One region of the Pseudoalteromonas sp. PS5 genome, then DNA from elsewhere that is predicted to be linked to it. Evidence: predicted binding sites of a transcription regulator. Region 1 holds the regulator's gene; the other holds the start of a gene.
The links. Region 1 encodes FliA, which starts transcription of late flagellar genes. Its sites were predicted from a motif close to CTAAAGNTNNNNNNNNNNNNGCCGATA; they were not measured.

Region 1 (7,866 bases):
AAAATGGCCAGTGTCAATGGAACCTTGATCTCTAATACAGTGCCAACTCCGAGTTCAGACTGTATATTAACAGAGCCATTAAGTTGGGTAATTTTAGTCTTTACGACATCCATACCGACGCCGCGGCCTGAAATATCAGATATCTGTTCTTTTGTTGAAAAGCCAGGGGCAAATATTAGATTGTACGCTTCGGTATCCGACAATCTGCTTGCTTGGTCTGAATCGATCACGCCTTTATTAATAGCAATTTTCTTCAACTTTTCAGGATCCATACCTGCACCATCGTCACGAATGGTCAGTAGAATATGATCCCCTTCTTGAGAAGCTGAAAGTGTCACGGTTCCCATTCTTGGCTTACCAGACGCTTCTCGAACATCTGGCATCTCAATTCCGTGGTCAACAGAATTTCGTACCAAGTGAACCAACGGATCCGCAAGCGCTTCAACTAAGTTTTTATCTAAATCAGTTTCTTCACCTTGTAAAACAAGATTGATTTCCTTTTTTAAGCTTCGAGCAAGGTCTCTTACAACCCGAGGAAAGCGACCGAACACTTTCTTGATGGGTTGCATTCGAGTTTTCATCACAGCGCCTTGCAAGTCAGCTGTCACCACATCAAGATTTGATATGGCTTTACCCATACTCTCACTATTTGTGTTATTCGCCAGACTGACCAAACGGTTGCGTACCAATACCAACTCACCGACCATATTCATGATTTCATCAAGACGTTTTGTGTCGACACGTACTGTTGTTTCTGCTTGTGCAGCTGGCTTTTTAGCTGCAGGAGCTGCGGCCTTTGCAGGCTCTGCTTCTTTTTGAGGCGCAGGTTTTGCTTCGGCTTTAGGAGCTGGTTTAGCCGCTGGCTTAGCCGTCGGTTTTGAAGCTGCTTTCGCTTCAGGCTGTTTGGGTGATGGCGTTGGAGCTTGCGTTACCGCTTCTTCAGTTGCTTTTGGCGCACTGCCTTTTCCATGTAACTCGTCTAATAAGGCTTCAAACTCATCATCTGTGATTTCCTCATCGTCTCCACCGTTGGCATTTGCTTGCTCACTGACTTGCGCTGGTGCTTGAGCTTCTTTAGGAACAGGGTCTTCACTGTTTGGTGCCCCGCCAAATTTGCCGACACCGTGTAACTCATCTAATAGATTGTCAAATTCGTCATCAGTAATGTCGCCATCATCACTGCTTGGTGGTGCACTTTCCGGGCTTTCTGTACTGGTCGGAGCGGGACCATTTCCTGAACCATGTAACTCATCAAGTAAATTTTCGAATTCTTCTTCAGTTATCTCATCAATACTAGAACTGGCGTCGCCGTCAGTATCGGCGTCAAATAAAACATCATCTGCACTAACTTCAGGTACTGGTTCAGTTTCTGCAACAGGTGCTGAAGCGACTTCTTCAACTACCTCGCCCTCAGATGCTGGTTGACTGAGTTTGTGAAGTGTTTCAAGCAACGCAGGATCAGCAGCTTCAGGCTCTTCACGATTTTGGATACAAGCAAACATCTCATTGATTGTATCCAAAGACTGTAAGATAACATCCATCAATTCGGAAGTTACTTTTCGTTGTCCCTGTCGTAACACATCGAATACGTTTTCCGCACCATGACAAGCGTCTACCAGCTCCGTCATGCCCAAGAATCCAGCTCCACCTTTAACAGTATGGAAGCCACGGAAAATCGCATTAAGAAGTTCTTTATCTTCAGGGTTGTTTTCTAGCTCAACAAGCTGCTCAGATAAAAGCTCTAATATTTCGCCTGCTTCAACAAGAAAGTCCTGCAAGATATCTTCATCGACTTCAAAGCTCATACACACTCTCCAACTAGAAGCCTAAACTAGATAGCAAGTCATCGACTTCGTCTTGACCAGAAACCACGTCGTCTCGTGATTCAGCGTCAATAATTGGACCTTCAGGCCCAGACAATTCATCACTGATAGTCTCTGTTGTTTTTATTTCATTTTCATTCGATTTAGTACCGGCCTGTGTTTCGTCTGCTGAACCAAACACAGTAAGGAGATGAATGAGACTATCTTCTACTTCTCGAACTAATTCAATGACACGGCGGATGACCTGACCAGTTAAGTCTTGATAATCTTGTGCCATGAGCACGTTTGTCATCAAACCTTGTAACTCGTCCGTACGTGTTTTCGAAGTCTGCATAAAGCTATCTAGGTCGTGGCACAGAGATTTGAATTCTCCGAGCTGAATATCTCTACTCATTAAACGATCCCAAGTTGGCTTTATTTGTGCTAGTTCGTCGGCAAGGTTTTGTGCCAACGGTAAGCTCTCTTCGACAGCGTCCATCGTTTTGTTTGCAGCGCTCTCCGTCATTTCCATGACGTAGTTGAGGCGCTGTTTAGCGTCAGGAATGGCCTCCGTTGTGAGGTCTGCAAGGCGAGTATCCAGTTCAAAGTTTTTCAATGACTCATGTAACTGACGAGTAAGCTTGCCAACCTCTGCAAATAACTCGGATTGCTCTTTGTTAGCAGCCTCTAAAATCAGCTGATCCGCTTTTTCTTGTTCACCTTGCTCTAATAGCTCTACAAGTTGTTTAGCTTGCTCGAGTGTAATTTGAGGCGCAGCGTTTACAGACATAGGCCATTTCCCCTTGCTGTTAGCCTAAGCGCTCAAATACTTTTTCAAGCTTGGTTTTAAGTGTACCTGCCGTAAATGGTTTCACGATATAACCATTAACCCCAGCCTGTGCTGCAGCAACGATCTGCTCTTTTTTTGCTTCCGCGGTTACCATAAGCACAGGAATATGTTTCAACTTTGCATCAGCTCGTATTGCTCGCAATAAATCGATCCCTTGCATTCCTGGCATATTCCAATCAGTTACTACAAAGTCAAACTCCTGATTTTGTAGCATCGGAAGTGCTGTACTACCATCATCAGCTTCTTGAACATTTGTAAAGCCTAAATCTCTTAATAGGTTTTTGATTATTCTTCTCATAGTAGAGAAATCATCAACCACGAGAATCTTCATGTTCTTATCCAAAACTTCCTCCAGTGAGGTTCGAACCCAACTATTTTATGTACTCTAATTTATCCAGTCATTGATTTTAGCTTTTAGCTTTATCATTGCCTGACCGTGAATTTGACTTACTCGAGATTCACTGACATCTAAAATGGCGCCAATCTCTTTTAAATTCATTTCATCGTTATAATAAAGCGACAAAACCATGGCATCTCTTTCTGGTAATGATTTTATCGCATTTACTAAAGACTCGTTAAAACGTTCATTTTTAACGTTATTAAACGGTTTGTCTAGCGCAAAATCGCTATTTGCAGGGGTAATCACATCTTCGTCTACCCCAAGATCCTCAATGCCTATTACTTTGCTTGCATTTACATCATGTAAAATATGATGGTACTCATCTAGAGATATATCAAGTTTTTCAGCGATTTCAGTGTCTTTTGGTTCTCGACCAAGGAGAGATTCGAGCTCAGATATAGTCTCTGCAACCATTCGGCTATTTTTGTGGACAGATCGGGGAGCCCAATCTCCACGACGAATTTCATCAAGCATCGCACCTCGAATACGTATGCCCGCGAAAGTTTCAAAACTGGCACCTTTACTGGCGTCAAAGTTTTTTGTTGCCTCAATTAACCCTATCATTCCTGATTGGATCAAATCATCAAGTTGCACGCTTGCCGGAAGTCGAGCGATTAGGTGACACGCCACTTTTTTGACAAGTGGAGCATGCCTTTCAACCACCTTATGAATATGGTCAGAAGTTTGATATCCCGCAGCTCTGTTGACCGGAGAAGCCATAATCACCCGTTTACAAGTTGTTCAATAAAAAATTCTAAATGACCAGAAGGCTGATGAGGAATTGGCCACTTAGCCGCTCTCGTAGCTAAGCCTTTAATAGCAACAGCTGCAGGAGAGCTTGGAAATAAATCAACGATAGCCCTTTGTCGACGTGATGACTTACGCATATTTTCATCAAACGGTACTGTCGCGACAAGCTCTAGAGCAACGTCAAGAAAACGATCGGTCACTTTTGATAGTTTAGCAAAAAGTTCCTGACCTTCACGCATGCTACGAACCATATTGGCCACTATTTTAAAGCGGTAAACTCCATGTTCTCGACTTAATACTTTAATTAATGCGTAGGCATCTGTAATGGATGTCGGTTCATCACACACTACCACGAGTACGTCTTGAGCGGCACGAGAAAAACTCAACACCATATCCGAAATTCCGGCTGCAGTGTCAACAATTAACACATCAAATTGTGTATTTAGTTCACTAAAAGCTCTTATTAACCCAGCATGCTCTGCTGGAGTGAGCTCAACCATATTCTGAGAACCTGACGTAGCTGGTACAATTTTTATACCTGCAGGCCCTTCAACTAGAATTTCATCTAGTTCACACTCTCCTGATAAGACATGTGATAAATTCTTTTCGACTCTTAGACCTAGCATCACATCACAGTTTGCCAAGCCTAAGTCCGCATCTAAAACAAGAACACGCTGTCCTTGCTGACCCATAGCAATAGCGGTATTGAGCGAAACATTGGTTTTCCCCACTCCCCCTTTGCCGCCGGTCACGGCTATGACTTTTACACCCTGGTTGCTACTTTGACTCATTCTACGCAGGCCACTTGCTTGATCTAAAACTGTGTTAATCATACATTCCTACTGACTCTGACGCTACAGGTACACGTCGAGAGTGCTGTGCTTTTATTCTTTTTAAATACAGTTGCTCAGCCTTTTTTACTAGCTTTTGAGCATTTGCTACACGAATGTCCTCTGGCACTCGCTGACCGTTGGTAAGATACCCTATTGGCAAGCGATTTTGAATCGCTATGCTAATAATCTCACCTAAACTTAGACTTTCATCAAGTTTTGTGAAAATACAGCCACTTAAATTTACTTTTTGGAAGTGTCTTACCGTTTCTTGCAACACGTTCATTTGTGATGTCGCACTTAACACTAAATAACTTCTAATATCAACTCTTGCGCTACGCATAAGTGTATTTAACTGTTCAGTTAAGCGCAAATCTCTTTGACTCATTCCTGCCGTGTCTATTAATACTAGACGCTTATTACGTAAATGATAAAGCACTTCTGCAAGTTCATTTGCATCTTTTACTTGCTTAACTGGACAGCCGATGATTCTACCATAGGTTGCTAGTTGCTCGTAAGCGCCAATTCTGTAGGTATCCGTTGTAATAAGTGCAACTTTATCTGCACCGTATTTTTGGGCGCCCAATGCTGCAAGTTTTGCCACTGTCGTTGTCTTACCTACACCAGTCGGGCCGACCATTGCAAAAACGCCACCTTGACGCAAAATATCATTGTTGGTGGTGTGCATCTGATTTATGACCATATTTAAGAGTGCGCTCCACGCCTCTTTTCTTGATACATCATCTGGAATGAAGCATGCCATTTGTTCAGCAACTTCTTTATCAATCCCCATCCCCTCCAGACGGTCTACAAGGCAAGCTCGTGTCGGATCGCGACGCGCCATTTCTTGTTTCATTAGCCCAGATACCTGATGCTCTAGCAGCTGGCGAATTGAGTTCATCTCTTCGCGCATTGCACTCATTTCATCTTTTTTGCTATGAACCTCTGTTAAATCATCACCAAAGCCATTATCGAGGTCATCAGATTCTCCCCACGGCTTCGATTGCTCTGTGGCTTCATCTTCAAAGTCAAAAGATTGACGATGAGTTTGTGGCGCTGACCTGTAAGTAGGCTTCGCCTCTGGTTGCATCTTGCGTTGGTTGCCTAGCATCTGTTCTGTATCAATGCCTGACTGCGAGAACATAGAGGCAAGCTCTGGTGAGCGAGGACGTGGAGCTTGACGCTCCAAAAGCGCCTCTAAGCTGTCAGCTACCTGAGCCTGCTTAGCTGGTTGTGCTTGACGAGGCTCTGGTCGCACAAAACGCGTTTGTGTTTCTTTTGGTGCACTAGCTCGGCCAGTTGTAGGTTGTTGCACCGGTGCAGCTGTGCGGTCATTATCAATTGCAGCAACAATTTCAACACCATCAGCTAGCTTTTTGTTAGACATAATGACAGCATCTGCGCCAAGCTCTTCTTTAACTTCATTTAAAGCCGTACGCATATCTTTTGCAAAGAAACGTTTAATTTTCATGTTACAGCCCCTTTATCCTCTATTGTCCTACCGAGCTTACTATCTTGATTTGTCTCTCTTCAGGCACTTCTTGATACGACATCACTCGTAAACCTGGGATAGTGTGTTTAACAAACCTAGACAATACACTTCTTAACATACCTGAGGTTAATAAGATGGACGGCTCACCTAGCATTTCTTGGTTATGATGTGCTTCTTTTAATGACTCTTGAAGCCTCTCTGCCAAGCCAGGTTCTATGCCTGCCCCCTCATCACCTGCGTTCTGAAGTGACTGATGCAACATCTGTTCCAACTCAGGTGCCAATGTTATGACAGGGATTTCATCGTCTCCTCCAACAGCATCTTGTACGATTAGTCTACGTAGGGAAATTCGCACTGCAGCGGTTAGTACATCAGGGTCTTGGCTGCGAGGGCCATACTCGACAAGTGTTTGCACAATTGAGCGCATATCGCGAATAGCAACGCCTTCATTAAGTAAATTTTGTAATACCTTAACCACCGTAGTCAAAGGCAAGATATCGGGTACAAGGCCTTCAACTAAACGAGGGTGACTTTTAGCTAGCATGTCTAAAAGGTTTTGTACTTCTTCATGGCCAAGTAACAATGAAGCATTATTTGTAAGCAGCTGACTGATATGAGTGGCAACTACAGTTGCTGCATCAACAACTGTATAACCAAGAGAATGCGCCTCGTCCTTCTGATCCGGCTTAATCCATACCGCATCCAATCCAAATGCTGGGTCTTTGGTTTCTATGCCCTTAATTGGGCCAAATACTTGCCCTGGATTAATCGCCAATTCGTCACCATGCTTTAACTCACCAGTTCCAGAGCCTACTCCCATTAGAGTAATATTATAAGCATTAGGGTCTAATTCTAGGTTATCGCGAATATGTACTGGTGGTACTAAAAAGCCCAATTCTTGCGAGAGCTTCTTACGAACTCCTTTGATCCTACTTAATAACTCACCACCTTGTGCCTGATCGACTAGTGGGATGAGGCGGTAACCAACTTCTAGACCTATTACATCGACAGGTTGAACATCGTCCCAGCCAAGCTCTTTTTGCTCTTGCTGCTGCCCACCTTTTGCCGAAGAGCCTTTCGCCGCTTGTTCTGCCTTTTCAATTTCGGCTTTTTTCTTCTGCTGGCTGGTGTAGTAAGCGATGTAACCCAACAAAGCCCCTAAACCCAAAAAAGCAACGTGAGGCATGCCTGGAACCAGACCCATCGTAATTAAAATACCAGAAGCAATCGATAGTGATTTTTCATTACCAAGCTGACTCTTAAACTGATCGCCCATGTTGTGCGATTCATTTTGACGAGTAACAACTATCGCGGTACCAATAGACAATAATAATGAAGGGATTTGTGCGACCAGTCCGTCCCCGATAGTTAGCATGGTATACACTTCCATCGCACGACCAAAGCTTAAGTCATGTTGGATCATGCCAACAAAAAGACCACCAATAATATTAATTGCTAAGATCACTATGCCAGCAATCGCATCACCTTTAACAAACTTACTGGCACCATCCATCGAGCCATAAAAGTCAGCTTCACGTGTCACTTCATCACGGCGAGTTCTTGCTTCGTCGGCAGAAATAAACCCTGCATTAAGGTCAGCATCAATCGCCATTTGTTTACCAGGCATTGCGTCAAGTGTAAAACGTGCGGATACTTCAGAAATACGGCCTGCACCTTTGGTAATAACGACAAAATTAATGATGATGAGAATAAGGAATACAACCAGACCAACGGCATAGTTA
Region 2 (7,866 bases), on a different contig from region 1:
AAATATGATGGTGCAGCGCCTGGGCAAATCAGCTTTGATTTAGAAAAGCCCCAGAAAGAAAATATTCTTAACACGTTGGAATCTATGATCACCTCTTTACGAGATCCAAGCATTACGGGTGAAGATTACAAACAAGTACTTGCAGATGGCATTACGGGTTTGGATAACGCAAAGATAAAGGTATCACAGGCTCAAGCAGGACTTGGTGGTAGACTTAATGCTGCAAAACTAGTCAAACAAGCTAACTCCGATCTTGATGTGGATAACAAAGCTAATAAAGCAGCGCTGATGGAAGTTGACTTTTACTCTGCGATTTCTGAGCTTACTAAGCATGAAACCGCCTTGCAGGCCTCTCAAGCTACATTTGGTCGTTTAACTAACCTTTCTTTACTGGACTACATTCGTTAAAACGCAGCCTTTACAGGCTGCTTCCCCTACAACTACTAAAACTTTACCTTTCTCACCCAACAGTTTGAATTATATATAGTTAGTAATTATTTAAGGCTGGTAATGTCTTGCCGTCAAAACTTTGTCAAATAGTTTGGTTTCAAGATAAAAATCTATACTAATCATGATGATAAATTTTTTTAAAAAAAACACTAAAGGAAATATTTTGCCGACCGATAACTTAATTAACCAAGCCGGAGAGTGAAAAACATTCAAAGGTTGGAAAAGAATCTAAGTTTGAGAGTGAAAGACTCGATTTAAAGTGGGAGAACCATCATGGCACTTTATGTAAATACTAACGTAAGTTCATTGAACGCACAAAGACAATTAATGAATTCTGGTAACTCACTAGATACATCATTCAAGCGTCTATCTTCAGGCTTTCGTATTAACAGCGCAGCTGACGATGCGGCAGGTCTACAAATTTCAGACCGTTTAACATCACAAATTAACGGTCTAAACCAAGGTAATCGTAACGCAAACGACGGCATCTCTCTAGCACAAACTGCAGAAGGTGCAATGGACGAAGTTACCTCAATGTTCCAGCGTATCCGTACGCTAGCACAACAAGCAGCAAACGGCTCTAATACTGACGAAGATAGATTGGCGATTCAAGAAGAGATCCAATCTCTATCAAAAGAAGTAAACCGTGTTGCAGCAGATACAACGTTTGGTGGTCAAAACCTACTTGACGGCTCATATGCTGCTAACTTCCAAGTAGGTGCCGATGCTGTTCAAACAATCAGCTTCAGTATGCAAACTGTAGGCGCGACTACGAACAGCTTAGTGGCAAATGGCGGCTTTACGCTTTCAGGTATCGCAGGTATTGCAAGTGGTGTAACCGGAGCTTCGTTGAGTGCAACTGCCGGAACGATCAGTACTTCTGTTGGGGTTTCAGCGGATGCAACAAGTTTCTCTGGTGTTTTCACTGCATCAGGTATTTCAGTATCGACACAAGCTAATGCGCAAGCAGTAATGGCCGGTATGGATGCTTTGATTGCAGTAGTTGATAAGAAACGTGCTGAGCTTGGTGCGGTACAGAACCGATTCCAGTCAACAATTCGTAACCAGTCGAATATTGCTGAAAACTTATCTGCTGCTAAATCACGTATCAAAGATACAGACTTTGCGCAAGAAACGGCAAACTTAACGAAAATGCAGATCCTTCAACAGGCTAGCCAAACAATCTTGAGTCAGGCTAACCAGCGTCCTCAGGCTGCTTTGAGTCTACTAGGATAAGCATAGGAAGGTAAAGGTGCCTAGGCCGAATGGGGTATTTGCCTAGACACCGAATTGGATGATAAAGCGGAGGAGCTTAAAATCCAACTGCGTTCATTTAAACAATGAACACGTTAAGTAAAGCACATAGTATGCCAACTTTGTGCTGGAAAAATGACACTCACTCTCAAAATTAAAACAAAAGAGGCTCTTGGGCCTCTTTTTTATATAGATAGTTTATTGACGCAAGTTGGGGAGCCCCTGAGAACTGAGTCATCACTAGTAACGCCTTCTTATGCTACTGTTGTAAATTACTCTTTGCGATTGGTCATAGCAGAATTAAAGAAAAATATTATTACTGCTAATCTTCTGATATTTCGCAGTTGAAACTCCTGTATTGATCTAGGTTGTTTGGCAGTACAGCAACGCAATAGAAGTTGCTACAACTACTTTCCTACTTCAACTCGCTCACTCTCTCAACTTATGCTATTGCTCAACTAGGGAGTCTAACTTTTTGATAAATAGTGATTTTTATTGCTGATTTTCGCGCTGGCTGCGTTAAATTCACTTCTAATGGCCAGCTATTAATGCGTAGGATGCAAACACCTTAACGAGAGCAGGACGCGGAAGCGGTGTTTTCCATAAAACTCTCTGGCTAGACAAGGAAAAACTAAGTTATGCTTTAGCAGCAATGAGTTGGAAGACTCCTTATCTAAACCTCAGGTTAGATAATTCCTATCGACTTCACTATTTAGAATACGTATTTTATTGTTGGCCTGCATATTGCTTATATCTTGTCAGAGTTAATTTTGGCGTCAAAGTGGCAATTGGTTGCCTTAGTTGGTTGAACACCCGATGCATAAGTGCCGCTTTGTCATTTAACTATCTATCAATTAGATAATTGATTTGACAAAAAGAGAGTGAGTTATGGCTTTATATGTAAATACTAATGTCAGTGCTATTAACGCACAAAGACAACTAACTAATTCTGGCAATGAACTAGATACTTCTTTTAAACGTTTATCATCAGGTATGCGCATCAATAGTGCGGCAGATGATGCGGCTGGTCTACAAATTTCCGACCGTCTTCAATCACAAATTATGGGTCTGAATCAAGGAAACCGAAATGCTAATGATGGTATTTCTTTGGCACAGACTGCAGAAGGGGCGATGGATGAAATTACGTCGATGTTTCAGCGGATCAGAACGCTTTCACAGCAAGCAGCTAACGGCTCTAACACTGATGAAGACAGGTTAGCGATCCAAGAAGAAATCCAGCAGCTAGCCAAAGAAGTCAACCGTGTTGCCTCCGACACCACGTTTGGTGGTCAAAACTTGCTTGATGGCACATACGCGGCTAACTTCCAAGTTGGCGCTGATGCCGTTCAGACAATAGGCTTTAGTATGCAGTTTGTTGGGGCAACGTCTAATAGTATGGTGTCAAATGGCGGCTTTACTTTGTCAGGTATTGCTGGTATCGCAAGTGGTGTAAGTGGCGCCTCTCTTAGCGCTGTTGCAGGCTCCATTAGTACATCTGTTGGAGTCTCGGCTGATGCGACAAGCTTCGCTGCAGTTTATACAGCATCTGGTATATCTGTATCAACTCAAGCCAATGCTCAAGCGGTAATGGCTGGTATGGATGCGTTAATTGCAGTAGTGGATAAAAAACGTGCCGAATTAGGTGCAGTTCAAAACCGCTTCCAATCTACAATTCGAAACCAAGCGAATATATCTGAGAACTTATCAGCTGCAAAATCTCGAATTAAAGATGCCGATTTTGCTTTAGAAACGGCCAAGCTGACAAAGAACCAGATCCTACAACAGGCAAGTCAGACCATACTCGGCCAGGCTAACCAAAGACCGCAAGCAGCATTGAGCTTACTTCAAGGTTAAAACTGAATAATCAAATTATTTAAAAAAAAGCTAAAGCTTTTTCTTTGTCAGTCGATAGCAGAGTTAGAGAACTATAACTTTAGGACTCTAACTCGTCGAAGCTGAAGGGTAGGGGTATCCCGACGCTTTGATTAAAATTGATAAAGCGGAGGCTATTATGGCTTTATATGTAAATACTAACGTTAGCTCATTAAATGCGCAGCGTCAGTTAATGAACTCTGCGAATTCACTTGATACGTCCTTTAAAAGACTATCTTCAGGTTTTCGTATAAATAGTGCGAAAGATGATGCTGCTGGTATGCAGATATCTAATCGTCTCACAGGTCAAATCAATGGTCTGAATCAGGGCATTCGAAATGCAAATGATGGTATATCATTAGCACAAACAGCCGAAGGTGCGCTAGATGAAACAACACAAATGTTTCAGCGTATTCGCACATTGGCACAGCAGGCTTCTAACGGCTCTAATACTGATGAAGACCGCTTAGCAATACAAGAAGAGATCCAGTCGCTATCTAAAGAAGTGAATAGGGTTGCTGCAGATACCACATTTGGTGGTCAAAACTTGCTTGACGGTAGCTATGATGCAAACTTCCAAGTTGGTGCTGATGCCGTGCAAACGATCAGTTTTAGTATGCAAAATGTGGGTGCTACTACAAATAGCTTGGTTGCTAATGGCGGGTTTACTTTGTCGGGTATAGCTGGTATTGCTAGTGGCGTAACCGGTGCTTCTTTAAGTGCGACAGCGGGAAGCATTAGTACCTCAGTAGGTGCTTCAGCAGATGCAACTAGCTTTTCTGGTGTATTTACTGCCAGTGGTATTTCGGTATCTACACAAGCAAATGCGCAAGCAGTTATGGCTGGTATGGATGCGTTAATCGCAGTAGTTGACAAGAAGCGTGCTGAGCTAGGTGCGGTGCAAAACCGTTTCCAGTCTACGATACGAAATCAATCAAACGTTGCCGAGAATTTGACGGCTGCGCGATCTCGTATTCAAGATACTGACTTTGCACAGGAAACTGCAAATTTAACAAAAATGCAGATTCTCCAGCAAGCAAGTAGTTCAATTCTTAGCCAGGCGAACCAGCGTCCACAAGTGGCGTTATCGTTGTTAGGTTAATGAACAACAGTAGCGTCAAGTTTGTGAATAATTCACGAACTTGACGTATACTGTAAACTAGGTTTATTTCGGAGGTGTGTTGTGAAAGAAATACAAGTTTCAACACATTCGGGGCCAAATGTTTTGCAGCAAAAGCCTGACGAATTGTCAAAAGATGAACGTGGAGCTGAGACGACAAGAGCAGTAGAGCAACTAGAAACAGGGCGAGACACGCACAAAGCTCGTGAAGACGAGCAAAGCAAAGGTAACCTGGTTGCTGAAGTAAAGCAAAATCTTGAAAAAGTAAATCAGTTTATTCCCGTCACATCGACGAATTTACAATTTGAGTTTGATGAAGAGGGCGATCCGCCGATTGTCAAGGTAATAGATTCAGAGAGCAATAAAGTGATCCGCGAGATACCATCAGAGGAGTTTAGGGAAGTGGCTAAAGCATTGGAAGAGTTTGCCGATAAAGTATCTAGTAGAGGTTTGCTGTTCGATGAAACAGCATGAATTATCTTAAGGGGGAGTTATGCCATTAATTACTTCAGCTGGTGTAGGTTCAGGGCTTAACCTTGAAAGCATTATCAAAGCATCGATAGATGCCGAAAATGTTCCTAAAATGCAGGCGTTTACCAAGAAAAAGGAGTCGTTGACTGTAGAACTTTCCTCTATTGGTGAAGTGAAAGGTGCGGTTTCAAAGCTCCAAGATACGATGGAAAAGTTAGCAGACTCAAAAAACTTTGGTAAACGAGTCGCTAATATAAGACAGCCAACTGCGGGAGATATTATAAGCGTAACGCCTACCTCTGATATTTCTACAGGTAACTTTAAAGTCGCAGTCAAGCAACTTGCTGAAGGCAGCCGAGTTGTGTCTGCCGACGCTTCTTTTGATTCTACAGACGCTGTGGTAAGTGCATCGGGAGGAACATTGACCTTCGGTGCGGGTGCAGACAAGGCTTTTACTCTTGATGTGGCGGCTGGTATGACGCTTGCAGAATTACGAGATGCAATAAATTCCTCAGACTCAAATTTCGGTGTGACTGCTAATATTGTTAATACAGGAAACACAAGTGTCGGTTCTAAGTTAGTGCTAACGTCAAACGTTACAGGCGATGGAAATAACTTGACCATCACGTCTGATACAGCTGAACTAGACGCTGTCAGCACATCTCCATTTGCAGGTGGTACAGCTGGTATGACCTCGGTTCAGGACGCGCAAAATGCTGTAATCACTGTAGACGGGTTAGAGGTAACTAGCTCAACAAATACTTTTAAGAATGCCGTACAAGATATGACAATTAAGGCATTGGAAGTGAGTGAAGGCAATGATATTGACGGTTATGAAACCGCAAAATTGAATATCGACTACGACCGCGAATCAGTGACAAAGTTGGTTGATGAGTTTATCGCAAACTACAATAACCTTATAGGTATGATAGGACTGCAAACTAGAGCATCAAAGCCCCTGAATGGTGACTCTTCTATGAGGTCGTTAAGCGACCAGTTAATTACTACGCTGTCATCAGAACTAGTTGATGCTGGGCCGTTTGAATCAATTTTTGATATAGGTATCGGTGTGAAAGATGACGGTTACCTTGAAAAATCATCCCTAGTCCGAAGCTTAAATGAAGCAATGGATGAAAATTTTGATGATATTGGCACGGCATTTGCTGGTGAAAACGGTGTTGCTAAGAAACTTGAAGAGTTGCTTGGCAACTATGCTGATTCCAGTGGTATCTTGAAGCAGAGGCAAAATAGCTTAAATAGCCAGCTTGAAGATTTAAAAGATGATGTTAGCAACCACGAATACAGAATGGAATCGTTGGAAGAAAGTCTCAGAAAGAAATATGCTGGTTTGGATGTTTTAATTGCACAGATGCAACAAACTCAATCTTATCTGGGAGCACAGCTAGCGAATTTACCTGGTTTTACAAAGTCTAAATAAATTTAGGGGCAATGGTTATGTATAATGCTCGAGTAAAAAATTACCAAAGAGAAGCGTTAAAAACGAGAGTTGCAGGGGCTGATCGATATGAGATAATACAGATGTTGATGGCTGGCGCTGTTGAAAAGCTCGTACTTGCGAAAGTATCAATAGAGAAAAAGCAGCTAGAAGCAAAAGCAGAGCATCTGTCAAAAGCGTCGGCAATAATTGAAGCGCTTAGAAGCAGCTTAGATTTTAAAGTTGGTGGTGAGGTGACTGACAACCTCTTCGCTCTTTACTCTTACATGCTTGACAGATTGCTCGACGCGTCAATTAATAACGATCCGGCGTTAGTTGATGAAGTTAGTAGCCTTCTTAAAGAAATAAAGTCTGCTTGGGATGCGATTCCGTCGGAGATCAGACACAAAACAATCGCCGAGAACCAAGACAGTTATAATGTCGGGTAACGTACTAAAGCAGTTATTTGCTCGGCTTGAATTGATCCGAAAAGACATTCAAAATGGGGAGCTGGATAGTGCTTCAAGCTTAGAGTCTTCATTAGCTGAAGACTTGAAGGAGTACATCTCCGAAAAAAGGACGAGAAGTCAAGCTGAAGTTGATGAGCTTAGAATTATCGCTGAGGAATACGGAAAAATAATCAGTGAGGTTGCTGAGCTACAGCACTCTACGCGAAAAGAGTTACTTGAACGCAAGCAAAATAATAAAAAAGTTCTTATCTATAAGCAGTTTCGTTAATATGACCGATGACAAATCCCTAGAAAATCAGATTCAAGAATTATCAGATATCGCTGTCACTTCAATTGAGCAGTCAAGAAGAGAAGCGGAATTTGCAACAGAGGCAAATCGCAGGTTTGCAGATAATTTAAATAGCTTCTCTCAATATTATCCCAGCATTGCACAGGCTATTGAAGAGTATAACGTTGATGAAAATTTTTGCTTACATGTAGAGTCGGATGGTTTCGCTAATATAGACGTTCTGAAAAATAATGCGAGATTTTATTCCAGTGAACCCTCAAAGCAAATTGAGCAGCAAGTCGAAAAAGCGATAGCGGCTCCCGTTTTTACACTCACCGAGTACACGAAAAATAATTCTGACTATAGAGACATGCGGGTGCATGTCCGATATATGAGAGAGCTATCAACGTACCTACAATCGCTTTCAGACGCCGGTGAACCTCGAAAACTAACAAAGCTACCCGAGCACTTTCCAACCGCAATGATATTTGGTGTTGGATTGGGTTACCATATTCCTAAGTTACTC

Region 2: D9603_RS00310 (flagellin) is a predicted target of FliA. The motif match lies at 3,589-3,615, and genes of this name have one in related genera.

What each region holds. Positions count from the first base shown of each region.
Region 1 is NZ_RCSQ01000016.1:17,515-25,380, reverse strand. It holds gene D9603_RS02195 (chemotaxis protein CheA) at 1-1,805, opposite strand, end outside; gene D9603_RS02190 (protein phosphatase CheZ) at 1,819-2,592, opposite strand; gene cheY (chemotaxis response regulator CheY) at 2,612-2,995, opposite strand; gene D9603_RS02180 (RNA polymerase sigma factor FliA) at 3,038-3,772, opposite strand; gene D9603_RS02175 (MinD/ParA family protein) at 3,775-4,635, opposite strand; gene flhF (flagellar biosynthesis protein FlhF) at 4,628-6,103, opposite strand; gene flhA (flagellar biosynthesis protein FlhA) at 6,123-7,866, opposite strand, start outside.
Region 2 is NZ_RCSQ01000003.1:14,802-22,667, forward strand. It holds gene flgL (flagellar hook-associated protein FlgL) at 1-408, shown strand, start outside; gene D9603_RS00300 (flagellin) at 724-1,686, shown strand; gene D9603_RS00305 (flagellin) at 2,593-3,558, shown strand; gene D9603_RS00310 (flagellin) at 3,716-4,678, shown strand; gene D9603_RS00315 (flagellar protein FlaG) at 4,760-5,170, shown strand; gene fliD (flagellar filament capping protein FliD) at 5,190-6,605, shown strand; gene fliS (flagellar export chaperone FliS) at 6,623-7,051, shown strand; gene D9603_RS00330 (hypothetical protein) at 7,041-7,340, shown strand; gene D9603_RS00335 (6-hydroxymethylpterin diphosphokinase MptE-like protein) at 7,342-7,866, shown strand, end outside.